Linked DNA regions of Methyloterricola oryzae. The protein of the gene in region 2 binds, or shares a complex with, the protein of the main gene of each other region. Links are inferred from orthologs where the notes say so. Each region holds a gene or a part of one and is shown on either strand. Other genes may lie near its edges.

Evidence for each region.
Region 1: the proteins of accA (region 2) and accD are in contact, whole or in part, in a solved structure (PDB 8UXZ), measured with the Escherichia coli proteins. The link is inferred for Methyloterricola oryzae from one-to-one orthologs.

What each region holds. Positions count from the first base shown.
Region 1 is NZ_JYNS01000004.1:164,655-180,736, forward strand. Bases 1-2,971 are described here. They hold accD (acetyl-CoA carboxylase, carboxyltransferase subunit beta), read right to left. Parts: upstream 1,961-2,971; coding sequence 1,040-1,960; downstream 1-1,039. Other genes in these bases: folC (bifunctional tetrahydrofolate synthase/dihydrofolate synthase), read right to left, coding at 1-1,035; trpA (tryptophan synthase subunit alpha), read right to left, coding at 1,973-2,776; trpB (tryptophan synthase subunit beta), read right to left, coding at 2,773-2,971. In the rest of the region: more of trpB, read right to left, coding at 2,972-3,990; EK23_RS08155 (phosphoribosylanthranilate isomerase), read right to left, coding at 3,977-4,609; EK23_RS08160 (BLUF domain-containing protein), read right to left, coding at 4,717-5,796; tRNA pseudouridine(38-40) synthase TruA, read right to left, coding at 5,926-6,753; dnaB (replicative DNA helicase), read right to left, coding at 7,207-8,595; bifunctional D-glycero-beta-D-manno-heptose-7-phosphate kinase/D-glycero-beta-D-manno-heptose 1-phosphate adenylyltransferase HldE, read right to left, coding at 8,603-10,024; EK23_RS08180 (hypothetical protein), read left to right, coding at 10,309-11,118; EK23_RS08185 (hypothetical protein), read left to right, coding at 11,658-12,497; EK23_RS08190 (cupredoxin domain-containing protein), read right to left, coding at 13,201-16,082.
Region 2 is NZ_JYNS01000002.1:145,453-161,341, forward strand. What follows is about bases 2,739-5,516. They hold accA (acetyl-CoA carboxylase carboxyl transferase subunit alpha), read right to left. Parts: upstream 4,722-5,516; coding sequence 3,756-4,721; downstream 2,739-3,755. Other genes in these bases: tilS (tRNA lysidine(34) synthetase TilS), read right to left, coding at 2,739-3,723; EK23_RS04535 (dienelactone hydrolase family protein), read right to left, coding at 4,753-5,478. Outside these bases: EF-P beta-lysylation protein EpmB, read left to right, coding at 1-543; EK23_RS04520 (hypothetical protein), read right to left, coding at 570-2,264; more of tilS, read right to left, coding at 2,386-2,738; EK23_RS04540 (tryptophan--tRNA ligase), read left to right, coding at 5,675-6,688; EK23_RS04545 (DnaJ family domain-containing protein), read left to right, coding at 6,704-7,069; protein-methionine-sulfoxide reductase heme-binding subunit MsrQ, read right to left, coding at 7,109-7,744; EK23_RS04555 (sterol desaturase family protein), read left to right, coding at 8,007-8,957; EK23_RS04560 (energy transducer TonB), read right to left, coding at 9,013-9,759; EK23_RS04565 (RNA polymerase sigma factor), read left to right, coding at 10,845-11,354; EK23_RS04570 (FecR family protein), read left to right, coding at 11,426-12,382; EK23_RS04575 (TonB-dependent siderophore receptor), read left to right, coding at 12,552-15,026; EK23_RS04580 (RNA polymerase sigma factor), read left to right, coding at 15,251-15,766; EK23_RS04585 (FecR family protein), read left to right, coding at 15,861-15,889. UniProt on the Escherichia coli protein: Component of the acetyl coenzyme A carboxylase (ACC) complex. First, biotin carboxylase catalyzes the carboxylation of biotin on its carrier protein (BCCP) and then the CO(2) group is transferred by the carboxyltransferase to acetyl-CoA to form malonyl-CoA.

The DNA.
Region 1 (16,082 bases), on a different replicon or contig from region 2:
GGGCCGGATATGTGCGATCACGGCATCGATATCCTTGTCGCGCATGATGGCGAACACCGCCCGCACAACACGGCCGGGAAACTCGCGGGCCAGATAGTCCGCCAGAATCCTGACCGACTGCGAATTGTGCGCGACGTCCAACAGCACCGGGACCGTACCGCCCAGGTACTGAAAGCGCCCGGGCAGGCTGACCTCGGTAAGGCCGCGGCGCACCGCCGTCTCGCTCACCGGTAAACGCGGCGCCACCGCCGCCAGCAACTGCAGCACCGCGCTGGCGTTGAGCAATTGATGATCGCCCTTGACCGCGGGTCGTGGCAGATCATTAAGGCGCCATCCCGCGCCCTGCCAGGACCAGCAGGCGCCCTCCACTGTGAAGTGAAAGTCGCGGCCTTGGCAGGCCAAGGCGATCCCGGCAGCTTCGGCATGCGCCAGCAGTTCGGCCGGCGGCTGCGGATCGCCCACGATCGCAGGCCGACCGGCACGGAATATGCCTACTTTCTCCAGGGCAATGGCGGCCCGCGTGTCTCCCAACCAGTCCTGATGATCGATGTCGATGCTGGCGATGAGCGCGCCATCGGCATCCAACAGGTTCACGGCATCCAACCGTCCGCCCAGTCCCACTTCCAGAATTTGCACATCCAGGCCGGCCTTGGAAAAGATGTCCAGGGCCGCTAGGGTACCGAATTCGAAAAAACTCAGGCTGGTATCACCCCGCGCCTGATCGATGCGCTGGAAGGCCGCGCATAGGACGTCATCATCGGCACTCACGCCGTCGATACGGATACGTTCGTTATAGCGCAACAGGTGCGGCGAGGTATAGGTGCCGACTCGATAGCCCTCGGCCCGCAAAATGGCATTCAACAAGGCCACGCAGGAACCCTTGCCGTTGGTGCCCCCCACCGTGAGGGTAAAAGGCAGCTTCGGCAAATCCAGGCGCTGGAATACCTGACGCACCCGCGCCAGGCCCAGATCGATAGCCTTGGGATGCAACGATTCCTGCCAGACCAGCCAGTCGTCCAGCGTGGAAAAACGCATTAATTCAGGCTTTGCCGTTCGCTTTCGTGTTTTTCTCGGCGGCGCCGTTCAGGGCCTGACGCCGCAGACCGTCACCGTGCATGAAGATGTCCAGCAGGCTCGCAACCCTGTCGCGCATCTCGCGGCGGTCGACGATCATGTCGACGGCGCCGTGCTCCAGCAGGAACTCGCTGCGCTGAAAACCCTCGGGCAGTTTTTCGCGGACCGTCTGCTCGATCACGCGGGGACCGGCGAAACCGATCAGGGCGCCCGGCTCGGCGATATTCACATCGCCCAGCATGGCCAGGCTGGCAGAAACCCCGCCCATGGTGGGATCTGTCATGACCGATATGAAGGGCAGTCCCTCGTCCGCCATGGCCGCCAGCACCGCGCTGGTCTTGGCCATCTGAAACAGGGACATGAGGGATTCCTGCATGCGGGCGCCGCCGCTGGCCGAGAAGCAGACAAAAGGCAGGCGCTCGTCCAGGCAAATGTCGGCGCCACGCACGAAGCGCTCGCCCACCACCGAGCCCATGGAGCCGCCCATGAACTCGAAGTTGAAGGCCGCGGCCACCAGCGGGCGCCCCTTCAGGCTGCCGCGTCCGACTACCATGGCATCCTTCTCGCCCGTGGACTTCTGTGCCTGGGTCAGGCGGTCCTTGTACTTCTTACTGTCCTTGAACTTCAGCGGGTCGATGGGGCTGAGCCCAGCGCCCACTTCCTCGAAGGTCCCTTGGTCCAGAAACGAGAGCAGGCGCTTGCGCCCGTGAATGCGCATGTGATGGCCGCACTTGGGGCAGACATCCAGATTGCGCTCCAACTCCACCTTGTAGAGGATGGCGTTGCAGGCCGTGCATTTGCACCAAAGGCCTTCGGGCACCGCGCTCTTGGATGAGGCCTCGGTGCGTATCTTGGATGTGACCAGTTTGTTGAACCAGCTGCTCACGGGTCTACCTCGTCAGGCGTCCATCGCGGCGCGCATGCCGCGAACCAGGTCTGTCATCTCGCGCAGGGCCAGGGCGGTATCGGCGCCCGCCGCCTCGATCCTGCCCACCAGGGCACTACCCACCACCACCGCGTCACCCAGTCGCGAAATGGCGGCGGCGGTCTCCGGATTCTTAACCCCGAAGCCGACGCCCACCGGGAGATCGGTGAGGGAGCGGATTTCCGTGAGCTTGCGCTCCACGTCGCCCAGGTCGAGGTGAGAAGCGCCGGTCACGCCCTTCAGGGAGACATAATACAGGTAACCCCGTCCCAGTTCGCCCATCTGGCGGATACGCTCCGGGGTGCTGTTGGGCGCCAGCAGGAAAATGGGGTCCAGGCCCGCCTCGGCCATCAGGGCCAGAAGCTCCGACGATTCCTCGGGCGGCATGTCCACGGTCAGGACGCCGTCCACGCCCGCCGCGCAGGCGCCTTCGACGAAGGCGCGATAGCCCATGCACTCCACCGGATTGAGGTACCCCATGAGGACCACTGGCGTCGCGCTGTCCTTCTGGCGGAACTCCTTCACCATGGCCAGTACCTTGCGCAGGCTGACCTTATGTTCCAAGGCACGCTCGCTTGCTTTCTGGATCACGGGGCCATCGGCCATGGGATCGGAAAACGGCACTCCCAGTTCGATGATGTCGGCGCCCGCCTCCACCAGGGCATGCATGGCGCCCACGGTGAACTCCGGCACCGGGTCGCCCGCCGTGATAAAGGGAATCAGGCCCTTGCGTCCTTGGTCTTTCAGGGCTTGCAGGGTAGCGGACAATCGGCTCACAGAGAAATTCCTTCGCGCGCGGCAATGGTGTTGATGTCTTTGTCGCCGCGGCCCGAGAGGTTCACCAGGACCTGCTGGTCCGGCTTCAGGGTCGGCGCCAGTTTCATGGCGTAGGCGATGGCGTGGCTGGACTCCAGCGCCGGGATGATGCCCTCCAGCCGGGTCAGGGCATGGAAACCTTCCATCGCCTCGCTGTCGGTGATGCTCACGTACTGAGCGCGGCCGGAATCCTTCAGCCAGGCATGTTCCGGACCCACGCCGGGGTAATCCAGGCCCGCGGAAATGGAGTGGGTCTCGATGATCTCGCCGTCCTCATCCTCCATCAGATAGGTGCGGTTGCCGTGCAGCACGCCGGGGCGGCCGGCGCTCAGGGGCGCCGAGTGGCGGCCGGTCTCGATGCCGTCGCCGGCGGCTTCCACGCCGTACATGGCCACTTCGCGGTCATCGATATAGGGGTAGAACAAGCCGATGGCGTTGGAACCGCCACCCACGCAAGCGATCAGGGCATCGGGCAGGCGGCCGGTCATGGCCTGCATCTGCTCCTTGGATTCACGCCCGATGATGGCCTGGAAATCGCGCACCATAGCCGGATAGGGGTGCGGGCCAGCCACCGTGCCGATGATGTAGAAGGTGTCGTCCACATTGGTGACCCAGTCGCGCATGGCCTCGTTCAAGGCGTCCTTCAAGGTCTTGGAGCCGGACTCCACCGGCACCACGGTGGCTCCCAGCAGCTTCATGCGCAGCACGTTGGGCGCCTGCCGGGCCACGTCCACCGCCCCCATGTACACCACGCATTCCAGCCCCAGGCGCGCCGCCACCGTGGCGGTGGCCACGCCGTGCTGGCCGGCGCCGGTCTCGGCGATGATGCGGCGCTTGCCCATGCGCTTGGCCAGAAGCGCCTGGCCGACGGTGTTGTTCACCTTGTGGGCTCCGGTGTGATTCAGGTCTTCGCGCTTGAGGAATATCTGCGCGCCGCCCATCTCGCGGCTCAAGCGCTCGGCATGATAGACCGGGCTCGGTCGGCCGACATAATGCTTCAGGTCATAATCCAGCTCCGCCACGAAGTCCGGATCCTTCATGTAGCGGTAGTAGGCCTCGGTCAGCTCGTGGATGGGCAGCATCAGCGTTTCCGCCACGAACACGCCGCCGTAAGGGCCGAAGTGGCCGCGGGCGTCGGGCAGGTTGTAGGGCCCCTGGGAGTTATCGGTCTGCATGGTCAAATTGGTATACCTCTTTCAGAAACGCTGCCATCTTGTCCGGGTCCTTGACACCCTTCGCCGCTTCCACGCCGCTGCTCACATCCAGCGCGTAGGGACGCACCTGCGCCAGCGCGGCCCGGGCATTGCCGGGATGCAACCCCCCCGCCAGGATCAGCGGCAAAGGGCACCCGGGCGTAATCCTGTTCCAGTCGAAACCATGACCGGTGCCGCCCTTCGCCGCGGGGTCGTCCACATCCAACAGCAGGGCGTCGGCACTCGCATAGCGGCCCGCCACGTCGCACAGGTCCGTCGCCGCGCCCATGCGCACCGCCTTGATATAGGGCTTTCCGAAGCCAGCGCAATAGTCCGGGGCTTCATCGCCGTGAAACTGCAGGCAGTCGATGCGCACTGCCTGGAGCACCGACCTCACGGTCTGCGGCGCTTCGTCCACGAACAAGCCGACGACGGTCACGAATGGCAGCAATGCGGCCACCACGTCCTGCGCCTGCTCGATGCTGACGGCCCTCGGACTGGGCGCATAGAAAACCAGGCCGATCGCGTCGGCGCCCAGTTGAACGGCCGCCAGCGCGTCAGTAGCCCTCGTAAAGCCGCAAATTTTAACGCGAGTTCGCATTCAACGATACGTTTAAACTGAAAGAAAAGCGCGCTGATCCGAGCCGGAGGATCGGTATTCTACCTGAGGACAGCCGGCATACGCAGGCTTACTTGCATGGCGGGTGCCTACATCGATTGGGAAACGGGACCGAAGCGGCAGGCCTGACCGAGCAACAGCATATCGTCTACCAGTTGGTCATGGGTACGCATCTCGCCGACGATCTCGTCGGCAAGGGAATACACCGGGCAGGACTGACTCTGACCTTTCAGATGAAAATCGCCCACCGGCACGAACTGCCAGGTCTGCGTGCAGGCATCGCACACGGCGCGAGTCAAGGCGATGGCCCGGCCGATGTTACGGGTCAGTCCCTCCAGCCGCGCGGCCAGATTGACCGTGTCCCCCAGCACTGTGTAATCGAGTTTGATGGACGAACCAATGTTGCCCTCGATGACGGAGCCTTTGGTCAGGCCGAAACCGCTGTAAAGAAATCGCATCAGGCGACAGCTGTCCGCACCCTCGCGCATGTTCTTGATATCGCTCAGGGTGCCCAGGCAAGCCTCGAGCGCGCCGTCGGCGTTGTCGCCGTTGAAATGGGCCATCACGCAGTCGCCGACGTACTTGGTCACTTCCCCGCCGTTCTCCACCACCCGCCGGGAACAGACTTCGAGGAACTGGCTCACCAGGTCCGCGACTTCCTCGATGGGAAACCGCTCAGACAGATAGGAGAAAGCCACGATGTCCCCGAACAGCACAATCTGCTCCGCCTTGTGCACCGGCACCCCAAGAGGATTGACGCCCTCGGTCAGCAGTTTCAGCACGCTGGGCTGGGTGTAGCGTTCGATGATGCGATAGGACTCGGTGATGTTCTCCAACATGGTCCGCAGCGCCTGCAGGATGAAATCGCTGGACGAATCCAGGCGGATCATGCGCATCGACCACTTGGAGAACAGCCGCTCGGTAACGTCCAACTCCGCCTTGAGAACCAGCACATCACGATGCCGACGGTCGCGGCGGATGCGCTCCAACAGCCGGTCCACTTGGTGAGCGTCGCCTTCCAGGATCTGAAAGAAAAACTCGTGCGCGGAGAAGAGCACTCCGGTTATGCCGACCTTGAGGTTGTTACGGCTCGAGACCCGGCCGATCTCCTCGACCTCATTCCCCGACATGGGAGCCGTCGCCGTGCTGACATACATGATGCGCTTCATGGTCGGATCCCAAACCCGTCGATCAAACGAAACCGCGCGGTGATTGGTCCGCGTCTGCTAAAAAGACTGTTTCCAGGAAACAAGTTTTACAGATGGTAACCAGTTTGACGGAATCGCACCAGCGTCGGCCTATCCTCCGGCGCCTGCCTGCCCTGGCATGAAGCGGCGGGCATCGGTTGGCAGCAGATCAAAGATCGGGTCCTTGGGCATCCCGAATTCTGGCGGGTAGAACACGCCGCCGAGATAGAGCCCGTCGGCCGGCGCGGTGACACCAGCGAGGTTGCGGTCGCGCGCCTCAAGCACCTCTTTGGCCCAACCCGGTTCGCGCTTGCCGGCCCCCACCTCCAACAGCACGCCAACGATGTTGCGCACCATATGGTGCAGAAAGGCATTGGCGGAAAGCTCGACAAACACCCGCTCGGCTTCACGGTGGACACGGATGAAATGCATGATGCGGCGCGGACTGTTGGACTGGCAGCCCTGGGCGCGAAAGGAGGAGAAATCGTGCTCGCCAACCAGATACTGCGCCGCGGCATGCATGGCTTCCGCGTCCAACGCCTGGTACACCCAGGTGACCTGCCGCCGCCGCAGGGCCGAGCGCATGGGCCGGTTGAGGATGACATAGCGGTAGTAGCGGGCGATGGCGCTGGTGCGGGCATGGAAGCCTGGCTCCACCTCGCGCACCCAGGTGACGCGGACATCGTCGGGAAGCTGGGTGTTGACCCCCAACAGCCAGGAACGCGTCGCGCGAATCGCCGAGGTGTCGAAATGCACGACCTGCTCCAGGGCATGCACCCCCGCGTCGGTGCGCCCGGCGCAAACCACGTCCACATTTTCGTCGGCCACGCGCGCCACCGCCGCTTCCACGCAAGCCTGCACCGTGCGCCGGTCGCGCTGCCACTGCCAGCCGGCAAACTCGGCGCCGTCGTACTCTAGGCCCAGGGCTATACGTGGCATCAGAGAGCACTCCGATAACGCGCGGCCCTTCCCGATCCGATAAACCATGTAGTGGTTCGGCAAAGCTCCAAGCGCGCTGCGGGACCCGTTTGCCGCGCCGAGCCTCGCAGCGTGCCCAAGGAAAAGCCCGAAGGGGCACCGCACGGACGCGGTGCGGCGGCGAAGGGCGATGGATCGCCCTTTCGCCGACCCCGCCGGGCAAGCGAGAAGCGAGGAAAAAAGCGGCAACCGGGCAGCCTTTTCTTTCGTCCCTTTCTTTTGGCTGAACAAAAGAAAGGGACCCGCCCTCGGGTGCGGGAACCCGATTCAAAATAATCGTCGCGCAGCGACACGAACCACTGGTAAACGAAGTTCAGGCCACAACTCCCGATGATCGCGGACTGGAGGCCGCTCCCACCAGGGTGGGTGTCAGTCGGGTACGCGCAGTGCGCCTGACAAGCCGGCCAATACCGATCAATACCCATCATCCCCATAAGGGTCGGAAATGAAGTTCTCGAAGCGGGTGTACTGGCCCAGGAAGGTCAAACGGCAGGTACCGATGGGACCGTTACGTTGCTTGGCGATGATGATCTCCGCCGTGCCTTTGTCGGCGCTGTCGGGGTTATAGACCTCGTCGCGGTAGATGAAGATGATCAGATCGGCGTCCTGCTCGATGGCGCCGGACTCGCGCAGGTCCGAGGGCACCGGCCGCTTGTTGGGCCGCTGCTCCAAATTGCGGTTGAGCTGGGACAGAGCGATCACCGGCACGTTCAGTTCCTTGGCCAAGGCCTTCAAGGACCTTGAAATTTCGGACACCTCGTTGACGCGATTCTCGGCACTGCTGCCGGATTGCATGAGCTGGAGATAATCCAGCACCACCAGGCCCAACTGGCCGTGCTCGCGCGCCAGGCGTCGGCAGCGGGCGCGCACTTCCGTGGGCGAGAGCGCCGGCGTATCGTCGATGAACATCTGGGTTTCCGCCAGGATATTGATGGCCGAGGTCATGCGCGGCCATTCATCGTCCTCCAGCTTGCCGGTGCGCACTCGGTGCTGGTCGATGCGCCCCAGGGACGACATCATGCGCATGGCCAGCTGCTCGCCAGGCATTTCCATGCTGAACACCGCCACCGGCAACTTTTCCTTGATGGCCACGTTCTCCGCCAGGTTCATGGCGAAGGTGGTCTTGCCCATGGATGGACGCCCGGCCACGATGATCAGGTCGGAGGCTTGCAGCCCCGAGGTCATCTCGTCGAAATCGGCAAAACCGGTGCTCATGCCGGTGATGTGGCCTTCCTTGTGGAACAACTCCTCGATACGGTCCACGGCCGTGGCCAGCAGGGCGCGTATGGGCTTGAAGCCGCTGCCGCCCTTGCGCCGCTGATCGGCGATGCGGAAGACCCGCTGCTCGGCGGCCTCCAGCAAATGGGCCAGCTCGCTGCCATCGGGGTGATAGGCGGAATCGGCGATCTCCACGCCCACATGGATGAGCTGCCGCAGCACCGAGCGCTCGCGCACGATATCGGCATAGGCGGCGATATTGGCCGCGCTGGGCGTGTCGCGGGCGATGCTGCCCAGATAGGCCATTCCGCCGGCCTCCTCCAGTTGCCCTGCCTGCTCCAGCGTCTCGGACAAGGTCACGACGTCGAAAGGCGACTGCTTGTCCGCCAATTGCTTAATGGCGCGAAAGATCAACTGATGATCCCGCCGGTAGAAATCCTCCTCGCCGACCCGGTCCGCCACCGTGTCCCAGGTGGCGTTGTCCAGCATCAGGCCGCCCAGCACCGATTGCTCGGCCTGTACCGAATAGGGAGGAAGCTTCACCGCGTCCACGCTGCGGTCGCTGAATCGGGCCAGTTCGCTCATATATCGCTCAGGTGTTCCGAATGCTTTCGATCAATTGCGTGGTGGAATGGCCCTCGACGAAATCCAGCAGCCGGACTTCGCCGCCATGAGCCTGCACGCAGTCATGACCGGCGATAGCCTCAATGCTGCGGTAGTCGCCGCCTTTTACCAGGATGTCGGGCAAAATGCGGCAAATGGCTTCGCGCGGGGTATCCTCGGCAAACGGCACCACCCAGTCCACGCATTCCAGCGCCGCCAGCATGGCCATGCGGTGCGACAATGGATTGATGGGCCTGCCCTGCCCTTTCAACCGCCTGACCGAGGCATCGTCGTTGACCAGGACCACCAGTCGATCGCCGAGCGCCCTGGCCTGCTGCAGATAATGGATGTGGCCTGGATGCAGGATGTCGAAACAGCCGTTGGTCAGCACGATTCTCTCGCCCTCACGGCGAGCCAGGTCGCGTAGCCGGAGCAGGGACTCCATATCCACGGCACCGCGTCGGTGGGCCTTGGTCCCGCTCACCGCGTATTCCAGTTCTTCCACGCTCACCGCCGCGGTGCCAAGCTTGCCCACTACCACCCCGGCCGCCAGGTTGGCCAGCGCCACGGCATCCGGCAGGGCGGCGCCCGCCGCCAGGCCGGCGGCCAGCACGGAGATCACCGTATCGCCCGCGCCGGTAACATCGAACACCTCGCGGGCATGGGCCGGCAGGTGCAGGGCGGGCGCCTCCGAGCGCAGCAGGCTCATCCCGTGCTCCCCGCGGGTAATCAGGAGCGCCTCCAGGCACAGGTCCTCCATCAATCGGCGTCCCTTTTCCTCAATCTGCCCCTGATCGGCGCAGGCCCCGACTATAGCCTCGAACTCGGATAAATTGGGTGTCAAGAGAGTCGCGTGGCGGTACCTGGAAAAATCCGCGCCTTTAGGATCCACCAGCACCGGGCGATCCGCAGCGCGGCAGGCCTCGATCAGGGCCGCGACCTCACTGAGCGTGCCCTTGCCATAGTCGGAGAGCACCACCACCTGCACGCCGGCGAGGCGGGCCCGCAACTCCCCGACCAAGGGCGCCGGGTCCACCTCCCGGAAGGATTCTTCGAAATCCAAGCGTATCAGCTGCTGCTGACGACTGATAACGCGCAGCTTGGTGATCGTCGGCAGCCTAGGTTGCCTCAACAGCCGGCACTCCACGCCGGCAGCCGCCGCCAGCCGCGCGACCGCATCACCCGCCTCGTCCGCGCCGCAGTAACCGAGCAGGCATACCCCCACCCCCAGGGCCGCCAGGTTCAGCGCAACATTGCCCGCCCCGCCCAGACGCTCGTCGGAACCGCTGACCCGAACCACCGGCACCGGCGCCTCCGGGGAGATGCGTGCGGCCGGGCCATGCCAGTAGCGATCCAGCATGAGATCGCCGGCGACCAGGACTTTGGCGGACTGAAACGGGGGGAGTTGCATGGACCGAAATAAGGGATGCGGACCGGAAAGGATATCACAGAGACTGGAATTGACCCGCGCGAGACGGCAGGCCAAAGCCCCAGCGTGTCTCATCCAGCCGCCGGGCAACCGAAGGCATCAAATACGAACTTTGCTGTCAGCCGCTTTTACGACAATTTATCTTAGCTTTATAAGACCTTGAAAGTCTTTACATTACTATCAGGCACACGGATTGCTTTCCAACCACAGACAAAAGTTTTCTTGGTATTCGACAGTCCCCTCGGGGCCTATGTGGAGAGCAGACCATGAGCAAATTCAGATTACTGGCCACCATCGCGGCTTTACTAAGCGCCAGCCTGGGAGCCCAGGCGGATACGGTCAACGTGAGCAACCGGTTAAACAATGCCGGGTTCGGAACGGACATCTTCAGCACCGGCGATCCGCTGGACAACTGGATCATCACCAGCGGCAGCGCCGTCCTGCGCCCTGCCAACTACACCATCGACCGCGACAACCTGCCCGGGGAGGACGAGGGCGAAACCTTCGACAACAGTTTCACCACGGGCAATTTTCTGGTCCTGGGCGATCCCTCCGGCAAGATTGGCGGCGATAACGGTTTCGGTCCCTCCAGCATCATCCAGGATTTCCGCACTCCGGCCGTCTTGGGCGGCAAGGGAGTTGAGTCCTTGAACCTGAGCCTGAGCTTCGACTATGCCTTCGACGGCCTCGCCGACCCCGACGCCCTTCCTACAACCCCGGCCGACCAGTTCATCGTGACCCTGCAGCGCATTCGGCCCAGCCAGAGCGACCCCGTCGTCACCCTGCTCAGCGAAGAACTCGGGGTTTCCAATCTTGGACAGCTCGCTGGACACTTCGAACAGACCCTGTCCCTGCTGCCCGGGTTCAAATATCGCCTGACCTTCAGCCTGTTCGAGGATGATGAGGAAGTCGCTGGCGTATCCCTTCAGGCCTTCAATTCCGCCGTAGGCCTGGACAACGTGCGCGTACAGGGTACGGCCAGCGTGGTACCCCTGCCCCCCGCAGCCTATCTGTTCGCCTCGGCAGTGGCCGCCATGACCCTGCTCGGCCGCCGCCGCGCCGCGTTGGCCGCGTGAACGGTTCGCGCGAATGTCCTGGGAATCGGGCTGTAAAGTCCAAGATTTCCGGACATCCGGGCACCGCAATTGCTCCGTGGATCGAAGAACGCCCTACAAATCACGTACCTCAGGAATAAGGACTCTTCTCACCTTACCCGCAAAACGAGCGACTGGAGTCCAAATACAACCGTAGTAATACTTAGTGCATCAAAACTGTGACAGGCCTGACTACCGCGTCATTCCCTCGCAATCGAACCAGGCCAACCCGGCGCTCGTAACGGAAAATAACCACATATAACTGATTATTCTAAAGTATCCTGCAAAATCTTAGTCCTATAAGCCACACCCCCCGTTCTAGAAAAGCTCAGGAATAAGAGCTTTCCTACATCAAAATACTTTACACAGCGAACAGCAGCAAATCTGGAGTACCAGCTACCAATCTGATATCACAACGTTTTTCCGACACGGCAACATTTTTGCATTTCTATTTGTGGAAATTGATGTGCCGCGTCCGCCGGAAACCGGTGGCGCACTTAAACGTGAGGAGAAACGTGACGATGAAGAAATCTCTTACTGCTATCGGATTGGTGGTCTCGGCTGCGCTGCTTGATGCGGGTCCAAGCTTTGCTGACACACTGGACGTGGGCAATCGGCTGAACAACTCAGGTTTTGCGACGGATGTCACGAACGTGGGAGACCCCCTGCTCGGTTGGGTCACCAACAGTGGCACGGTGAACCAGCGAGGCGTTGCAACCGCCATCAATGCTGATTCAAGTCCACTCGTTGACGAACGGAATACTTACGATGGCTTCTTCACCACGGGTCGGTTTCTCGTGCTGGGCGACGTCGGCGGCGCCATCGGCGGCGACAATCAATCCGGCACGCACAGCATTATTCAGCACTTCAGAACTCCCGGTGCGGTTCAGGACCGTGACGTAATCGATCTGAGCCTGAACCTGAGCTTTGATTATGCCTTTGACGGCGTCACCAACGATCTGGCCGATGGCGATGTGTTGCCCGACCAGTTCACCGTGACCCTGCAGCGAATTCGCGCCAACCCGGTCAACAACGGCCCGATCACCACGGTTTTCAGCCGGGAACTGGGCATCAACGACCTTTCTCAATTCGATGGTCACACGTCCATTCCCCTGACACTCGAGATCAATGCCCTTTATCGTCTGACCTTCAGCCTGTTCGAGGACAACGAACAGGTCATCGACTCCAATAGCCAGGCCTTCAACTCCGCCGTCGGCCTGGACAATATCCGGATCGAAGGCACCGCCGAAGTGGCGGCGCTGCCGGCACCCGTTCCGCTGCCGCCCGCGGCGTACCTGATGGCCTCTGCCATCGCCGCCCTGGGTGTCCTGGGCCGCCGCCGCACGACCTTGGCGGCCTGATCTACCACTGCCGGGAACTCCACCTCCGGGCAGGAGTTCCCAGCGCCCGCACTTGCATCAGCTGATTGGAGCCTCCCCCGATCCCGCACGCTGAACTGCTCGACTACCCCACCCCGCCACAGCGCGCGAACCGCTAGCCGCGATTCACGCCCCTTGGATCAGTCCTGACGAATGCACCTGCCGAGCGTCGGGAAAAAGATCCAGCAAGCCAGGCATCTTGCTCCACTGCGGCCGCCCGCAAAAAACCGCTGTCGGATCGAACGACCTGATTGACACATGGCCCGTGCGCCGCGGCGTGGATAACGCGCCAGGCCCGTGTCAGTTCGACTGGACACCCACCCCGAGCGCGTCACCAGTTCTGTGACACGCCGCGACGCGTATCCCGCTGTCACCCGCGCAGCTTCCAGCCGAGTGACTCCGGAACTGCGGTGTCGATGGCAAAACCTGACAGAAGGCGCCTGTGACCGCACGGAGCGAAGCTTCGAACCCGACAGCGCAGATAGGAACCGGCAGCACAGCCTCCGCATCCCCCCTTAGTGCCTACCGAGAAACCGATCCTGGACTCACGCGCTGACGGAACGATGAAAGGAAAGAGCCGTCCCGTAGGATGGCCCTGAATGAAAAAGGGGGCTTGAAGCCCCCTTTTTTGAACGCCGCATTCAGCGGAGTGCGGCGGCACGGCGCCGCCGCATCCTTTCTGGATTTACTCCACCCGGACGATACCCCACAGGCCGCCAAGGTTGCCGTTGCCCTGCTGGTCGCGGAACAAGTAGTCGCCGGTGACCCCGCCCTGGCCGCCTGCCTTGGGAACCCGGATATCGAAATGCGATCCGGGCAGGACGGAGTCCTGACCGCCCAGGTAGTTGCCTAGCGGGTTTTCACCGATGGCACGCGAGCCCACCTCGAAGCCCGCCACGGTCGGGAAGAACCCGCTGGGCTTGCAGTTACCGGCGATACCCAGATGGCTGGAACCCGGGCACATGTAGGGCGCCCGCTGCCAGTCGTGACCATGCAGGTTGAACACCGTGGGACGCGCAGTACCCGCCGGATTCAGCACGTGCATGCGGAACTCCTGACCTGCCCTCACCTTGAACACCGGGGTGACCGGATCGGCCGAGCCACCGCGCTGGTTGCTATACGCGGTATGGGCATCCGGCACATCACCCAGGGCGACGCCCCCCACATGGGTCGGGTCACCCCCGATGAACGGCGCCGTCGGAGGCAGATCAAAACGGAACCACATGGGCTCGGAACCGTAGTTGATGGCCATTTGACCGGAGTCCTGGGAGTCCTCGGTAACGATGTGCTCCACCTTGGTGTCCTCCACCGGTGAGCCGTCCTTGTAACGCTGGGTCAGGCCCTTCTGGAAGACGGAGACGAAGTCCTTGAACTTGGTGCCATTGCTACGGGTCACCGTCACCGAAGCGCGGGTGCTGCGCTGGGCGTTCGGGTCCGTGCTCTGGCGGTCGCGCACCGTTTCGTTCTCTGCCCACACCGAACCCTGAGGCTCGATGACCAGGGCTCCCACCAGGGACTTCTGGCCCTGCTCCATCTTGTCCGTGGGCATCAGGTTGATGCCGCCGAACTCCACCGGGGTGGCCATCAGCTTGTACTGGCCCGCGGCCACCGGCTGCAGACTGAGATCACCCGCATACCATTTGTAGCGCTCGATGCGGTCGTCCGCCACCGTGGCCGGATCGTCCAACGGATTCGCCAGGGTCTTGTTGGCGCCATTGACGCCTACCACGGAACCGTCCGAGTTGGTCAGGTCATAGGCCACCAGGGCGGCATGCAGACCCACCGTTGAGGAAGGGCGGACCAGATTGGCGTTGAAGGTGGTCACACCGCTGCTGGTGACTTCCCGAGGCACAATACGGTACCAGTGCTTGTAGCCGTTCAGGTCCGGCGCATTGGCCTGGCCGATGCGGTTACGCAGGGTGACGTTGACGCAATCTCCCGCCGCAGCTCGCATCACGATCGGCTCCACCGGCGCCGTGTCCTTGAGCTTCATGGCGGATGCCGGGCAGCCCATCAGAGTAGCGGCGAACTTGCCGTTGGCGTTGAAGCAACCCGGCTGGGTCAGCGCCGTTACGCCCGGCTTCAGTTCCAGATCGCCGGTCTGCACGTAGAGCATGGCCGTGGGGTCGTGCAGCACGCCGCCCTTATGCGCGGAACTGCGCGGGTTGTAGACCAGGGTGCCGCCGTTGGGGTTGAGCGTACCGCTGCCCGGACTGGACTCCGGGATGGTGGCGCCCACTGCGTTGTTAAGCACATCGTTGGCCAACACCACGCTGACGTCATAGTTGCGCGAGGGCGCCGTCACCGGGCACACGCCACTGAACTCCGTCTTGTTGGTAATGGCTAGCGGGCCAGCGGTCTGCGGGTTGTTGGGCATCTGGAACAGGTCGTTGCGCGCGCCGTTTCCATAGGTGCGCATCAGACCCCAGGTGCCGTTCCAATAACCTTCCGCGCTGGCATCGATGCTGTACAGGTAGTCGGAGCGGCGCTCCACTTCCAGGTTCTTTCCGAGCAGCGGCAGGGTCGGCGCGGCAAAGCTGAACTGCTCCGAAATAGCTGCCTGCTGGCTGTTGCGCCAGCCGGAGACCGGATCGAAGCCATAGCCGGAACCGCCCTGCAGCCACTTCATGCCGTGGATGCTGGCGTTATGCATTTCCTCGTCGCCACCCGCCTGAATCTTCACACGCACGCGGTCGCCGTAGTAGGTCCGCAGCATGGGGGTGAACGGGTCGCCCGCCTGGATCGCAGCGGGACGCGCATGCAGCGGAGCCGGGAAGCGGGTGCCGCTTACGCCATCGTTGAGGCCCTTCTTCGGCTGCGCGTTCATCGTGGCGACCTTGCGGTCAGTGCGGCTCTGCAGAGCATAGGCCAAGTCGCCCGCCAGACCATCGGCCTGGGCGCCCGGCTTGCCGTCCGGCCCGATCTTGTTCGGATCGTAGATACGCAGGGCCAAAGGCTCGTTGCGGTAATTCACCACCATGGTGCCGGGGTCAGCAGCGGAAATACCTTCCGGGCAGGGACGCGGCGAGCCATCCGGGCACTTGGAATCGTAGGTCACGATGTTGAGCGGGTCGGTCGCGGCCACATCGCCCACATGCGGCGGATTGATGGCCTTCTCGTAGGTGTTTGCCGTCGGCACCGGTCCCAGGCTTCCATCCTGCTTGCGGCCCACATAGGTGCCCGCCAGGTAGGCCGGCTGGAAATCGCTGTATTCCAGATAGAACTCGCGGTAGCTGTCGTCCTGGCCATCGCGGTCGATGTCGCCGGTAAGAATGGCCGCCTGCCAACTGGTTGGACCACCATCGGTACGGGTGCCGTTGTAAAGAGTCTCGCCGGTTTCGTTATGCACCCAGGTGGAACCCGCCGGCTCCACCAGCACTGTGCCGTAGAGGCCCGCCTGCTGATGGGTGGAGGGGCCAAAGTGGTCATGGGTGAAGATGATGCCCAAGCCACGGTGCACGCCTTCCGCGTTCACCACGGGATCAAAGAACCAGCGCTGCAGGGTGGAGCGGGCGCCCAGCCACTCCGGGTTCTGGCTGAAATAGGGATGCACCTCGCCGGCTAGCG
Region 2 (15,889 bases):
ATCCGGGAGGTGATCCTGAGTGGGGGCGATCCGCTGGCCCTCTCGGACGATCGCCTGGCGGAGTTGGTGCATAAGCTGGAGACCATAAGCCATCTCCGCCGGCTGCGCCTGCATAGCCGCTTGCCGGTTGTCTTGCCGGCGCGAATCACGGAGGCATTGGCGGCGCTGCTGGCAGATACGCGCTTCCAGACGGTCATGGTGATCCACGCCAATCATGGGCGCGAAATCGACCGCTCCGTGGGCCGTGCGCTTGCACAACTAAAGGAGGCTGGCGTGACCCTGCTCAACCAGTCCGTTCTGCTGCGGGGTGTGAACGATGACGCGGAGACCTTGGCGGAACTGAGCGAAATCCTGTTCGAGCGCGGCGTGATGCCCTATTACCTGCACCTGCTGGACAAGGCTCGCGGTACGGCCCATTTTGAGGTGAGTGATGCGGCCGCCCAAGACCTGCATGAACAGCTTAGGCGAGTGCTGCCCGGTTATCTTGTGCCCAAGCTGGTGCGGGAGGCCGCGGGGGCCCCGTTCAAGCTTCCCGTGATCTAAGCAGCCGGACGGGGCGGGCAGGGCCCTCAGCGTATTTCGACATTTTCGACGGCGCAGCTGATGCGCGCGGTTTTCTTGTGCAAACGGCCCAGGTTGATGTGGCGCACGGTGCCTGTGGCGCCGGGTTCGATGCTGGCAGTAACGGACTTTCCGACCGACTGCAGGCGGGCCAGGCTGTCGGAATAGGCGGTGCACGTCAACTTGATTCGTTGAATAGGCGACGAACTGCCGTTGAACAGGCTGAGCTTCATGAAGGTCGAACCATCATCGCGGCCTCGCACCCAGTCGTACCCGCGGAGCTTGAGCTTGCGCATGACGGCAGCGCTGGCGGCGCGCGGGAGGGGCGTAGCGCTGGGCGAAGGTGAGGGTTTGCTGCGCGCGGCCTCATCGGCCTTTTTCGGCCGCTGCGGTTTCGGCTCGGGGGTGGTCACCACCCCCTTTGGAGATGTGGTCGGTTTGGCGGTCGGTTTGGGCGCAGGCGTTGCTTCTGGTTCGGCGCTGGGTGTGCTGGCAGGCTTGGGGGCGGGGGTAGCGGGATCGTCCAGGTCCGTGCTGTCCAGGGCCACCGTGACCGGTGGCGCAGTGGACACCGGGGCAGAAACTGATGGCTCTATGTCAGCGCCCGCAGGAGAGGCGGCCTTCAGATCCATGGTGGCCGCGTCAGGCGCCGCATCTGCCGGGGGCGAAGCCGTCGCGGCTGGCTGGGCCGAAAGGACCTGCCCGCGGGCTGGCGAGTCTTTGTGCGGCGTACCGTAGTGACGGCCTAGGAGCAGTGCGACTACCAACAGGCAGGCGGCCGCGGCGAAGGCGAGACCTTTATTTAGGGGAACAGCCTCGGCTTGCGTCACGGGCGCTGCCTCCGCCACGGCCGGTTCGTTCGGCTCGCTCGCTGGCGCGGGTTCGGCGGGCAGGGTGCCGGTTTCGCGCGCCACCAAGGCTTCCAGGGGACCCATGCGGGGCGGCCCGCTGATTTTAGGCGTGTAGCTGATCGGTCCGGGGGCTTCCGCTTCAGGCTCCGGCGACGTACCGGCGACGTGACCGGAATCGCGCAGCGGCGCGCTGGCTTCCGAGGCGGACGTGGCACGCTCCAGGAGCGGTTCGTCGTCCTCGACCCATTCCACGTGGTCGCCGGATTCCAGGTAGTCGGCGAACCGGGAGTACACGTCCCCCAAGGATCCGTCCAGACGCTTTGCCAGCAGTTCCGCCAGGCAGGCCTTGATCTGAGTGTGAACGGGCAGGCGAATCGAATCCAGCGCCCTGAAATAGGCGGAGGCGACGTCCATCGGGGTGAGGGGGAGTCGCAGGCCTGCGCCAGCGACGCTTCCAGTCAGTCGCTGCAAGGCCAAGACACCCAGTTTCTCGGCCTCCGGTAGCCAGCGATCCTGGCAGGACTGCATGCTCCCGCAGGCGACCAGTTCCGGCGGCAAGGCGTCCGCACCGCTATCCGAGGCCGGTCCGGCGGGTTCGCCGCTCAGGGCGGACTGGAAGCGCCGGCGCAAATCGGTGGCAAACGATAGCTGAATGGCCAGCGTTTCCTGGCGCAATTCGTTCAGGACGTCGCAGACGTGGGTGCGGAAGAACAGGTCCTCGCTGGTTTCGGCCAGCGCAAACATGTCTTCTTCGCCATGCTGGGCCGTGTCCTTCAGCATCTCCCGAAACTGCTTCAATACGATTTGCGAAAATGCCGCCAGCAGTTCCGCTTCGTCCGATCCCCGATTCACCCGCCAATACCTTTTGTCTTAAAGTGTTGCGCTCTTTGATGGAAGTGCACCAGATCGCCAGCGGGCTGTCAACTTGAGATAAGGAAAAACGGTAAGTGGCAGATGGATGTGGCAGCGACGGCTAGGGGTTGTTGCCGCGCCGCCATGTCAACGAAAAATCGGTGCCTTCAGCCTCTGTGGTGACCCACCAGTCGGCTACCGCCGCCAGTTCACCCGCGACGTAAACCAGGGGAGCCCGGTCACGCAACCAGGGTGGCACCGCCGTCTCCTGAAACAGCTTTTTCAGTGCATGGCTGGCTGTTCCGCGTCCTGACAGCCGGCAACGTTCGCCGCCGCGGCGGAAGCGCACCTCCACAGGACCCAATGCCCAGCGTCGCGCGTCCAGTCCCAGGCCCGGCCGCGCCGGGGTGATCCGTAATTCGCCGGCGCCCCCGGGCAGTTTCAGGCTATCGCCGGCCGTCCAGGGAAGCACGGCTGTGGAATCGAAAAAGCCCTGCGGGGGCAGCAGGTGGAGATGATTGCGGTAGCGCCGCACTTCACCTTCGCGCCAGGCCACGACCGGCATCTTGTCGGCGCCGGCTGGCAGCACTTCCTCGAGGATGCGCTCCAGCACGGCGGCTGAGGGCATGCGGAATCCTGAGGCGCGCAGCCAGCGCCTGAGCACCAGGCGTTGGTCGGCCCTGGTGAGCACGGCAAGGTTCGGCACCTTCAGGCTAAGGCCGTCCGATCCCAGTGTCGCGTGGAAGAGGTCATCCGAGAGTGCGTTCAATTGCTGCAAGGCCTCGGCGCAATGCCCGGCGCTGCGGGCGAGGGCGCGGCTGGCGCCGGGCCAGCGCTTCTGCAGCAAGGGCAGGATCTGACCGCGGATGAAGTTGCGATCGAAGCTCAGGTCGGCATTGCTTGGATCTTCGATCCAGTTCAATCCCTGCGCGCGGGCGTAGTCCAGAAGTTCCGGGCGAGAGTGATGGAGCAGGGGGCGCAACAAGGCACCGGGCGGAAACGGTGAGCGGACCGGCATGCCGGCCAGCCCTGCGAGACCAGCGCCACGCAGCAGTTGCAGGAGCAGGGTCTCGGCCTGATCGTCGCCGTGCTGGGCTGTCAGCAGGATATCACCCGCCGCCATGTGCTGGCCTATGGCCTGGTAACGGGCGTTTCTCGCCGCCTCCTCCGGGCTCTCCCCAGGCGCGGCCCGCGCATCGACATGCAGGATCAGCAAGGGGATCGAGAGTTCGCGGCAGACGCGATCGCAATGGACCGCCCAGTCATCAGCCTGGCGCTGCAAGCCGTGGTGCACATGCACGGCGTGGACGGGGGGAAAGCCCAGCGCGTCCGCACGCAGGCGCGCGCAGAGGTGCAGCAGAACATGGGAATCTAGACCGCCGCTGTAGGCGACCCAGTAGCGCGGCGGGGGCGGGCAGGCCCCGAGCGCCGCGTGCAGGCTTTGCACGTTCGGCTGCATCAGGGCCTCAGCGGCCAGTCGGCGGGTTCAGATCAGACTTCAGCTTCCTCGAACACGCCATAGCTCATGAGGCGTTCGTAGCGTTCACGCAGCAGCGTTTCGACGGTTTGCGGCTGCAGTTCATGCAGGTGCTTCTTCAGCGCCGCTTTCAGGTTGTGGGCTGTCACCGCGCGGTCACGGTGAGCGCCCCCCAAGGGCTCATCGACGATCTCGTCGATAAGCTTCAACTCCAGCAAGCGGTCCGAGGTGATGCCCATGGCCTCTGCGGCAAGCTCGGCCTTGTCGGCGCTCTTCCACAGGATGGAGGCGCAGCCTTCCGGGGAGATGACGGAATAAGTGCTGTATTCCAGCATTAACAGGCGGTCACCCACACCGATGGCCAGCGCGCCGCCGGAGCCGCCTTCGCCAATAACCGCGCACACGATGGGGATGCGCAACTTGGACATCTCGAACAGATTGCGGGCGATTGCCTCGCTCTGGCCACGCTCCTCCGCGCCGATGCCCGGATAGGCGCCCGGGGTATCGATCAGGCAGATCAGCGGCAGGCGGAAGCGCTCAGCCAGGCGCATCAGGCGCAAGGCCTTGCGGTAGCCCTCCGGGCGCGGCATACCGAAATTGCGGTAGATCTTTTCCTTGGTATCCCTGCCTTTCTGATGGCCGATCACCATCACCGGAAATTCATCCAGGCGCGCCACGCCGCCGACGATGGCGGGATCGTCGGCGAAGCCGCGGTCGCCATGCAGTTCATGGAAGTCATCGAAGATCATGTCCAGGTAGTCCAGCGTGTAGGGGCGCTGCGGATGCCTGGACAATTGCGATATCTGCCACGCGCTCAGCTTCGAGAAGATCGATTCGGTGAGCTTTCGGCTCTTCTCCTCCAGCCGGGCGATTTCCTCGGAGATGTTGATCTCGTTGTCGAAACCGACGTGCTTCAGCTCTTCGATCTTGGCTTCCAGTTCGGCGATGGACTGTTCGAAGTCAAGGAATTTGAGGTCCATTTATCGTTATTCTATGTGGGGTTGGGGTGGTTTATTTTAACACCTCCGAGAGGAAATTCTGCATGCTTTGCCAGGACCGTCGGTCGGCGATTTCCTTGTAAACTGTGCCGAAGCCGGGATCGTTGGCGCGCGGATTGGTAAAGGCGTGCAGGGTGTGGCCGTATACCTGCACCTGCCAATCGGCGCCGGCGGTGGTGAGTTCGCGTTGCAGCGCCAGCACCTGCTCCGGTGGTGCCATGGGATCATCGTGGCCATGCAGGGCCAGAACCTTAGCGAGGATGGGGCGTCCCGCGATATTCTCCGGAGGGTTGAGCAAGCCGTGAAAGCTCACCACCCCGCGGATATCGGCGCCGGTCCTGGCCAGGTCGAGTACGCACAGGCCGCCGAAGCAGAAGCCGATGGCGGCGACACGCGTGCCGTCCACTTCGGACAGAGCCCGGACGGCTTGAAGGGCCGCAAGCTGGCGGGCCTGTAGCAGGGCCCGGTCCTTCATGAAGGGTGCCATAAGCCGGCTGTTTTCCTCCGGTCCGCTGCCGACGCGGGCATCCCCGTACATGTCCAGGGCAAAACCGGCATAACCCAGCCTGGCCAAAGCTTGCGCCTTGCCGCAGGCGAACTCGTCGCGACCGCCCCAGGCATGGGAGACGAGCACGGCGGGCAAGGGCTTCGGGAGGCTGTCGTCCCAGGCCAGAAAGCCCAGCAGGCGCGTGCTGCCGTGCGCATATTCGACGCTGCGGGTTTGGATATCGGCGCTCATTTTTCTCCTCGGTAGTATGGCTAGGGCTTGAGTCGGCACCTATTCTCGGCAAGTTGCCTTGCACGCTCAAGGCTGGAAACTGCGTAGCAGGTGACGGGGCCGCGAAGCTTGTGCCATATTTAGCACTTTTTGGCGGCGCTGGCGGCGCCTTTGTCCGCGGCAATTGAACCCTTTCGCATATTCACAGGCTCCCCGCATGACCCAGACCACAGTCCTCACCGGTATCACCACCACCGGTACGCCCCACCTTGGCAATTACGTCGGCGCCATTCGTCCGGCCATCGCGGCCAGCCACGACCGCAATGTGCGGCCTTTTTATTTTCTGGCCGACTACCACGCGCTGATCAAATGTCAGGACCCCGAGCGGGTGCGTCAGTCGACCCTGGAAATCGCCGCCACCTGGCTGGCGCTGGGCCTGGACATCCGCAACGCCGTTTTCTACCGCCAGTCCGACGTTCCGGAGATCACCGAGCTGGCCTGGATGCTCAGTTGCGCCACCGCCAAGGGGCTCATGAACCGGGCCCATGCCTACAAGGCGGCGGTGCAGGCCAACGAGGACAGTGGCGAACAGGACCCGGACAAGGGCGTCACCATGGGGCTTTTCAACTATCCCATCCTGATGGCGGCGGACATTCTGTTGTTCAATGCCCATCGCGTGCCCGTCGGCAAGGACCAGGTGCAGCACATCGAGATGGCCCGGGACATCGGCGGGCGCTTCAATCACATCTACGGCGAGCACTTTGTCATCCCGGAGGCGGAGGTCAGCGAGGAAGCCGCGATTCTCTGCGGGCTGGACGGCCGCAAGATGAGCAAGAGCTACGACAATACGATTCCCTTGTTCGTGCCGGAAAAGCAACTGCGTAAGCTGGTCATGAAGATCAAGACCAACTCCCTGGAGCCCGGCCAGCCCAAGGATCCGGATAGCTGCACGCTCTACAGTATTTACAAGGCCTTCGCCACTAAGGAGGAAGTCGCGGCGGTGCGCCGCCGTTACGAGGAAGGCATCGGCTGGGGCGAAATGAAGCAATTCCTGTTCGAGTACCTGAACAACCATCTGATGGCGGCTCGCGAGCGTTACGAGGCGCTGCTGGAGGCGCCGGAAAAGATCGAGGAAGCCTTGCAGGAGGGCGCGCAGCGGGCTCGGGAATACAGTGTGCCGTTCATGCAAAAGATTCGTGCGAGCGTCGGCATCCGCAGCTTGGCGCGTTGATCTGAAGCTTTGCCCGTGCTGTTTTTGGAGCGACTTGCCGAGCAGAAGATTGCCGAGGCGTTGGAACGCGGCGAACTGGACGATCTTCCGGGCAAGGGTAAACCGATACCGCCGGAGGAGGATCTGCATTTCGTCCCGGCCGACATGCGCCTGGCTTTTCGCATCCTCAAGAATTCAGGCTACATTCCCGAAGAAGTCCAGCTCCTGCGCGATATCGATGATCTCCTGAGTCTGATCGATACCCAGGGTATCCATGGCGAACCTGAACGCAAGCGCCTGCGCTTGCTGATGGAACGGCTGGGCGCGCAGCGCGGCGGCAACCTGGCGCTGGCTGACCATTATTTCCAACGCATCTCCGAAAAACTCAAGAGCCTGGGCTGATGCATCGCCCTGGCCCCGGCGTCCCGATCGACGCCCACTTCACCTGACGGTTTCGCCGCGGGCTGCGGTCAAGCTTTTGCGCTGGGACGCGCGCGGTTGCAAGCGCAGGATGATCAGCAGCGCCAGCAGGAGCGCGTAGAGGGCCGGGTCACGTATGTCCTGCTTGACCAGCCAGAGATAGTGGAATACGGCCAGGCCCGCCGCGAGGTAAGCCAAGCGGTGCAGTTTACGCCAGCGCTGCAGCCCCAGGAGCCTGACCGTACCCCGGAAGGAAGTGGCGGCCAGAGGTGTCAGCACTAGCAGGGTGCCCAGTCCGGCGGTCAGGGCTGGTCGCCGCAGCAGGTCCTCTGTCACCGCACCCCAAGCAAAAAACTGATCGAACACCAGATACGCCAGCCCATGCAGACAGCCGTAAAGGAAGGCGCAAAGGCCGAGGCTGCGGCGGTAGCGGCCCAGCTCGTGCCATCCGCAATAATGGGCCAGGGGTGTCAAAGCGAGGGTGAAAAGCAGGAGCCGCAGGGACCAGATACCGGTGCTATGTTGAATGTCCGCGACAGGGTCCGCACCCAGAGATCGCGTGCACGCACCGGCGATGAGCCCGATCAGCGGTGTGAGACAGGCTGCCAGGAGGGCCGCATGGGCAATCCGGTCGCTGGTACGGGGGGGCTGTGACATGGATCCAGGATAGGGCCGTTGGGTGTCCCAGGCAATGACGCTCCGAATGTATCGCGCGGCAACTGCAAAGCTTACCATGCCCGCGTTCCCCGAGCCTCCGGACGACCGATTTCCACCGCGATGGCAGCCATCTGGCCTGCCGGTTCTTAAGTTTCCTTTAAGGAAACAGTCTTAAGATTGTTGGCGTCATTGTGCGTTAATGTAAGCATTGTACACTCAGACTCAATTAGACCCTTGATCTCGAGCGGAGTAGGAGTTGCCCATGTTCAACAAGATACACGCTTTGTTCGCGTTTCCTGCGTTCGATCTGGAGTTGCCCGCTTGGTCGACCGATGAGGTCAGGCTCACGTCACTCCTTCTGGCCTTCGCCTGCCTGTTTGCCATCGAAGCCAAATTTGGCCTGCGGCAGGAAGGAAACCGGGTGATCCGTCGTTCCTACCTCACCAACACCGGCCTGTTTCTGCTCAATGACACCTTGCTGTCCCTGGTGTCGGTATCGTCCCTCTTTCTGATCGCCGACCGCTTCGCCGCCTGGGGCTTGTTGGGAACGCTGGACGATTCGCCACTGAAGTGCGTGCTAGCCTTCGTGTTGCTGGACCTGGCACTGTATCTCTGGCATCGGGCATGCCATCACTTCGAGGTGCTGTGGATGCTGCACAAGGTCCACCACAGCGACCGCTGCATGAACGTGTCCACGGGCTTGCGTCTGCACCTCGGCGAGTTACTTCTGACCACGCTGCTCAAAGCACTCTTCATTGTCGTGCTCGGCGTCGATTCGGCTGTCGTGCTCGCCAACGAGGCGATCATGACCTTGTTCGTGCTCTTTCACCACAGCAATACCCGGTTTGCCGGTGAAAGCTGGCTCGGCCGGTTCATCGTGACACCCTCGATGCACCGAATCCATCATTCGACACGGCGGGACGAGCACGATCGCAACTTCGGCGCGGTGTTCTCCGGGTGGGACCGTTGGTTCGGTACCTTTGCGCATCAGGAACCGGAAAAGCTCGGCCTGAAGTTCGTGAAAGAGCAAGGTATCGTCGAACTCATGAAGTTCGGCTTCACCTGGCACTACACACCCAGTCAGCAAACGGTGCGAGCCATGATTGCCGAGGCGGCGTATTACCGGGCCGAAAAGCGTGGATTTGCCCCGGGCAGCGATTACCTGGATTGGCTGGAGGCGGAGCGGGAGATAGCGCAGGCGGGAGGCGGGTGAAGGCATACGGCCCCCAGGCCAACGCTTCGGTCGCCGATCCTTGACTCTGGGGGATTCACGGGCTTAGGCGGAAACTGATGGGAATGGTGACCCAACTGGCCACGGTCATGTCGCCCCGTTTCGCCGGCACGAAATGCCAGCCGCGTACGGCCTCGGCGGCGGCCTCGTCCAGCGCGTCGTGACCACTGGAGCGCTCCACTTCGACCGCGCCGCTGGCACCGTCCTCGCGGACCAGAACCTTCAGCAACACTTCACCTTCCCAGTGGCGTGACCTGGCGATGCGGGGATAGTCCGGATTCGGATGGTTGAGATAATCCGCGTTGACGGCGGCCGGGACGAACGGCTCGGGTGGGGGCGGGGCGACGCGTTCCTGGACGGGTTCCGGCGCTGCTATAGGGGCGCTAATCGGCGCATCCTGGAGCTTTGGCGGAGCCGTTGCGCTTTCCCGAAATCGTTTCGGCTTTGGTTTCGGTTTGACTCTGGGCTTTTTCACCAGCACTGCATCGGGTTTTGGCTGCGGGTTCCGGGAAGCCGGGACCGGCGTTTCCACCGTCGGCCTGGTTGTCTGAATGACGGGTGCCGCCAGCACGATATCGATGCTAGGCAGCGGAATCCCGTGCTTAAGCGGTTGCTCTGTGGGTCCGGACCAATACCATTGCAGGAGCAATCCGTGTCCTGCCGCGACCAGGGCGAAGGCCGCAAGCGCGCGGGCCGCACGCTGCCAGTGCTGTTCACGGGGGGCAATTCCTGACTCAAGAACGCGCAAGGATTGCACGCGGCTGGCGAGGAGATAGGGCATCATGATGCGGGGATTCCGCAAGTGTCGGCGGCATGGCGAGTAAGAGGCAGGGGAAAGGCGTTGTCAGGGAGGCCTGACTCCGCAATACGAGCGTGCACCCAAGGTCCGCATTCCGCCATCGTCAATCCGGGAAAAAATGGCTGGCGGCCGCGCGCGATCGGATTTTGCACCCCCGCGCGGCCGCCAGCCCAATTGAGGTCATGCGAGTCAAAAGCAAGCAGACCGCATGCCATTCTCATGCACTCCAGCCGTGGCGCGGCCGCGCCAATTTCCGGGCTTTGCGGCGGCCGGCTTGGGAGTGTGAAATCACACAGTGCTTCAGATGGCGGACTGAGATTGTCTCAACAGTCAATCCGCCCGGTCCTGAGGAAACGGCGCCGTAGGGTTCAAGTCTCTGGCTCCGTGCACCTAGGGTATAGGCAGCATGAGCGTCCCAGCGCACGTAGCCCGGGAGGGTAACGGTATTGGCCGCATCGCCTTGCTGGAGGATGAGAGGAAGACCTAGGTCCCCATGCTCAAGCCCTTCAGTTCGGCCTGTTGGCATGCGTGCTTGACCCAACAGATCTCGATGTGTTTCGCCGCTTTGGGCCGGCGATTACCTTCTTTGCCGTTATTGTTTAGGGTAATCCTGGCATCCGCGCTCGTCAGGTGATGCCCTCGCAGACTTTTGGCTGCGCAGGCAGTTCGTGCGCCACGCGAGCGAGCGTGGCGGTCGAATCCAGTACGTGTGTGGTCTCCTAGGGCACAGAAAAATCGCCGGCGTGCCCGGATGGCCGGGCGCACGGTTTCGAGGTGAGCGAAATGACGCATACGAGTCAGGCATATGCCTCACTGCGCTTTCCCGCGGGTCCCTTATGGGGGTTCGCAAGCTTCGTTTGGGCTCGCAAAGACTGGATCTGCGGAGTGATGCCTCTTATGGCACGACTTCTGCCTAATGGAATGTGCACCGATGGAATTGGCTGGATGCCAGTCTTCAGGGAAGGAAGGGGTGCGGCATGGCGGGGGCAAGAGGTTTGCCTCTTTCCCCCGGACAGGATCGTTGCAGGTCAGGGACAGACCAGGCGACTTCCCTCTCATCCGTCGAATTCATGTCATCAGTGCAGCAAGATGTTCTCTGGCAGCTGTTCCTCCAATGTCGCGGGGAACTGGAGTCCATGCTGACGACGCGCCTGCGCTGCCGCGACACCGCATCGGACTTGTCCCAGGAAGCCTTTCTGCGCCTCTGCCGCGCCGAGGATCTGGGGCGGGTGGGCAATCTGAGAGCCTACCTGTTCCGAACGGCTCTTAACCTGCTCAATGATCACTACCGGGCAGCCGCCGTGCGCGAGATTATCGTGCCCGAGTCTCCCGAAACGCCGCTGGAGGCCGAGGATTTCCGGACAGCGGAAATCGTCGCCTTGGCGGACGAGCAGTTGGACCGCGTGATCGCGGCCCTGGAAGAGCTTTCGCCCCAGTGCCAGCGCATTTTCTACCTCAACCGCTTCGAGGGCCGCAGGCAGAAGGACATTGCCGAAACCCTGGGCATTTCGGTTCGCACCGTGGAAGAAAACCTGCGCCGGGCCATGCTGCATTGCCTGCGCCGTCTCGACGATGCCTGAGGACGCATGTGGTTTTCGCGTTCTGCCGCGTCTTCATTGACATAGGTTGAATTCCTGCGACGATCTGGCCCATGTCCGAGGATTCCAAACATTTACTGGAGGCGGCCTGTGCCGCCGTGGTTCGCTTGCATTCAGGCGATTCCGATGCGGCGGAGCGCTTGCGCCTGCTGGCATGGCGAGAGCAAAGCGCTGCCCACGCGGAAGCTTGGCGACGGGCAGAATCCCTCTGGCGAGGCATCGAGCCGCTGCGGGGCCGCAGCATCCCCGGTTCCGCGCCGCTGCCGCAGGAGCTAACCGCTGTTCGAGGATTTCCGCGTCGGAAGTTCTTTCCGGCGCGCGGCTTAATGGCTACCTGCTGCATGATGCTCATCTTGCTGAGCGTCTGGTTCTTCCCCCCAAGCTACTGGCGCGCGGATTTTGTCACCGGCAAAGGCGAGCAACAAACCATCAGCCTGGCCGACGGTTCCCGGGTCATCCTCAACACCGACAGTGCGTTCGCCCTGCATTTTGACAGCCGTACACGCGGGGTCGAACTTCTCCAGGGCGAGGCCTTTTTCATCGTCGCCAAGGACAGCGCGCGACCCTTCGTGGTGAGTGCGGGGCAAGGGAGCGTGACGGCCGTGGGCACGGAGTTCGGCGTGCGCCGCGACGACGAATACACGCATGTGGAACTGGTGGAAGGACTGGTTCGGGTGCGGGATGGCCGCCGCGAGGAACTGCTGAAGCCCGGGCAGGCGCTGGTCTACGGGAACGGCGGACTACGTATGCTGCCTGCTTCCAGGCCCGACCTGCTTTCCACCTGGAGGGATGGGTATCTGGTCTTCGATGGTACGCCGCTGGAGGACGCGGTGGCCCAGATCAACCGCTACCGGCCTGGGCGCATCCTGCTCATGAACGAACAATTGCGCAAGCGTCAGGTCAGCGGCCTGTTCCGTCTCGACGCGCTGAATGGTGCGGTTGATACCATCGCCGCCGCATTGCCCGCGCAGCAGTCGCGTCTTACCTCGTACTGGGTGGTTTTGCGCTAAGCATCGGCAGGCTTCCGCCTGCGTCCTGTTCCCGCTTGGGCTCGCCCGGCAACCTTCCTCAATTTGTCGTTCATTTCCAACAGATGTGGTTTTTCAGGACCTGTCCGTCTTTAAGGACAACGGCTCTCCGCGCGCCGCCCCTAGTCCCAGAACAACAAAAAGGAACGCCATGTCTCGCCATTCCCAGAATTCTCGTTCGACATTTCGGCGCGGCGCCGTGGCCGCCGCGGTTTGCGCCCAGGTTTTGGGCCCCCTCTATTGCGAGCAGGCGCTCGCCGAAAGCAAGATCGCCTTCGACATTCCGGTCCAGCCGCTGAACCAGGCGCTGGTCGCCTTCGGCAAGCAGAGCGGGCGCCAGGTGCTCTACCGCACCGAGATGTCGGCCGATCTGCGCAGCCAGCCCGTGAAGGGGCGCTACACGGTCGGTGAGGCCGCGGAACTGCTGCTGGGCGGAGCGCCCCTCAAGGCGGTTGTTACCGACAATGGCGCCATTACGCTCGAGCGTCGGCCTACTCCAGCAAAGCCCGCGCCCACCGGGGAGGTGTCCGGCGCGGCGACGCTGCAAAAGGTGACCGTGACTGCTAAGCCGGAGATACCTCTGGACAGCCCTTATAACACCTCCTATACGCGATCCGACGCCACGACCGCTACCAAGATGGATACGCCGGTGATGGAAACGCCATACTCAGTGGCGGTGCTGACCCAGCAGGTGTTGCGGGATCAGCAGGTGATCCGGGTGGAGGATGCCATCCAGAACGTTGCCGGCGTGCAGAGCAGTTGGACCAATGGCGGGAGCAGCGACGTCTTCATCATGCGCGGTTTCCAGAACACCAACCTCTACCGTGATGGGTTTCTGTTGCCGTCCGTGCTAGGAGGCGGTTCGACCAAGCAGCAAACCGCCAATATCGAACGCATTGAGGTGCTTAAAGGCCCGGGTTCGATCCTGTTCGGGCGCAACGAGCCCGGGGGTGTCATCAACATGGTGACCAAGCGGCCGCTGGCAACGCCCTATTATTCATTGCAACAGCAGTTCGGTTCCTTCGATTTATACCGAACCACAGCGGATGCAACGGGCCCGATAACAAAGGACGACAGCTTGCTGTATAGGGTCAACCTGTCGTATGAGGGCGCCAACTCTTTCAGGGACTTTGTGAAAACCGATACGGTGTTTCTGGCTCCGAGCTTGACCTGGAATTTGTCACCGCAGACTCAGTTCAATGTGGACATCCAGTACCAGCATTTCGATGACACAAACGACTCGGGAATTCCGCCCATCGGCAACCGCCCCGCGCCGGTACCCATCAACCGCCAGACTGGGGAGCCGCTCAACAACAAGAACAAGGGCGATCGCACCTATTTCGGATTCAATTGGTCCCACACATTCAACGACGACTGGAAGCTCACCCACCGGTTCGGAACAGAATTCCTTGATCAATATTCAGATTTCACCTTCTTTTTCACCCCGGCAACGCTGGACGGGAATTTGGTGAATTTGAATAGCGACTTCTCCAATGGCGGCAGTCGTGGCTTCAACAATGCCGTGACCCACCAGCAGCAGTACTACACCACCCTGAACCTTACGGGCAAGTTCGACACCGGTCCCGTCAGTCATCAAATGTTCTGGGGTTTCGATTACTTCATGTTTGATAACCAGGATGCCACCGGATGCTGTGCGGCCTATCCCATCGGGGGCACGTTCAATGTCTTCCGCCCGGTTTACCAGAGTTCACTGCCATTCATACCCCAGGTCCCCACATCAGACTACTCTCAGGAATGGTATGGTTTGTACTTCCAGGATCAAATCAAGCTGCCATTCAACATTTATGGCAATGTGGGAGTTCGTTATGACAATGCTTCCAGCCGGAACAATGCTAACGGCGTCTATTCCGACGACGATCACGTCAGCCCCCGCGGCGGCTTGCTTTGGAGGCCGGTCCAGTGGTTGTCCCTCTATGGCAGCTACAGCGAAAACTTTGGTCCTTCCAACAGCCTGTTCAATTTTCCCGGTCAGACGTTGCTGCCGCCGCAATTGGCCAATCAGTGGGAACTGGGCACCAAGACCGAGTTCTTCGATGGCAGGCTCACCGCCAGTTTCGCTTACTTCGATCTGACCAAAACCAATGTGCCGGTGCCTGATCCGGTCATCCCGAATCTGCAGCGTACCGTTGGCGAGCAGGAGAGCCGCGGCTATGAGATCGAAGTGGCGGGGCAGATCCTGCCGGGGTGGAGCGTGATCGGCGCCTACACCAACCTGGCCTATGCCAACATCAACAAGGATGTGGGTTTCGATGGAGGTCCCGGCAACACGGGCAACCGCATGTTCAATGCGCCGCGCAATTTCGGCAGCCTGTGGAGCACCTACGAGTTTCAGACAGGGGATCTGCAGGGCTTGCGTTTCGGTGGCGGCATCAGGGCCGCGAGCCAGGCCCAAGGCACCAACGAAAACACCTTCCAATTGCCCGGCTATGTCACGTTCAACCTGATGGCCGCCTATTCCATGAAGGTGGCCGGCTCCCGCCTCACCCTGCAACTGAATGCCGACAATCTGCTGGACCATACCTACTACCGGGGCACCAACACCGGACAAATGATCGGGGTGGCGCCACCGCGCACGTTCCTTGGGTCGGTCCGCGTCGAGTTCTGAGCTTAGCTTCCGGCTCCCGCACCAGTTGCGGGAGCCTCTTTCCGATGAGCCACGACGTCGGCTGTGTCATATCACACACCTTGGGCGTCGGGCGCACGCTAAGTTATTGATGGTTTGAACTGGTCATCCTGGCGCAAGTCTTGCTGCAAGCTTGTCTGCCTGTCAGGAGACCCATCATTGGCTTCAAACAGGTCGCCCTCCCCCAAAAACGCAGAACCGACCGCATGTCCGACCGCCGCAAAAGCTTCCTGCACTCGCTGTTCCGGCAGCATGCGGGAGAGATCAGCGCATTCCTGCGCGGGCGTTGGCATAACGAAGCGGACGTGGCCGATATCGTCCAGGAATCCTGTCTCAGTCTATCGGAGTACCAAGAGCGGGAGACGGTCAGCAATCCCCGGGCATTTCTGTTCCAGACGGCGGCGAACCTGCTGGTAGATCAGCACCGGCGGCGGGCGACGCAGGAACGTTACCTCGAACCCGACCTGGGACCGGAATCCGTGGCGGGAGAAACGGCCTCACCGGAAAACCGCTGGGAGGCCCAGGAAGCCCTCGAGCATTTCTGCGAATTGCTGGAGCAACTGCCCGAAGTGCGCCGCCATGCCTTTGTCCTGTTCCGCATCGAGGGTCTCTCGCATCGTGAAATTGCCGCGCGTCTCGGTATCTCGGTGCGCAGTTCGGAATGCCATGTGATGCAAGCCATGCAGTTCCTCGCGCGCGCCTTGGGACCGCTGGATCCCTGAATGCTGTGTGGCCGCCCTTGGCGGCTGAGGGCTCGGCAAACGTCTCACCCGTATGCGGGTACACTATGACCCTCCCGAAATGTCCGAGCTGTCCGTGAAACATCCCGAATCTTCCGACAAACT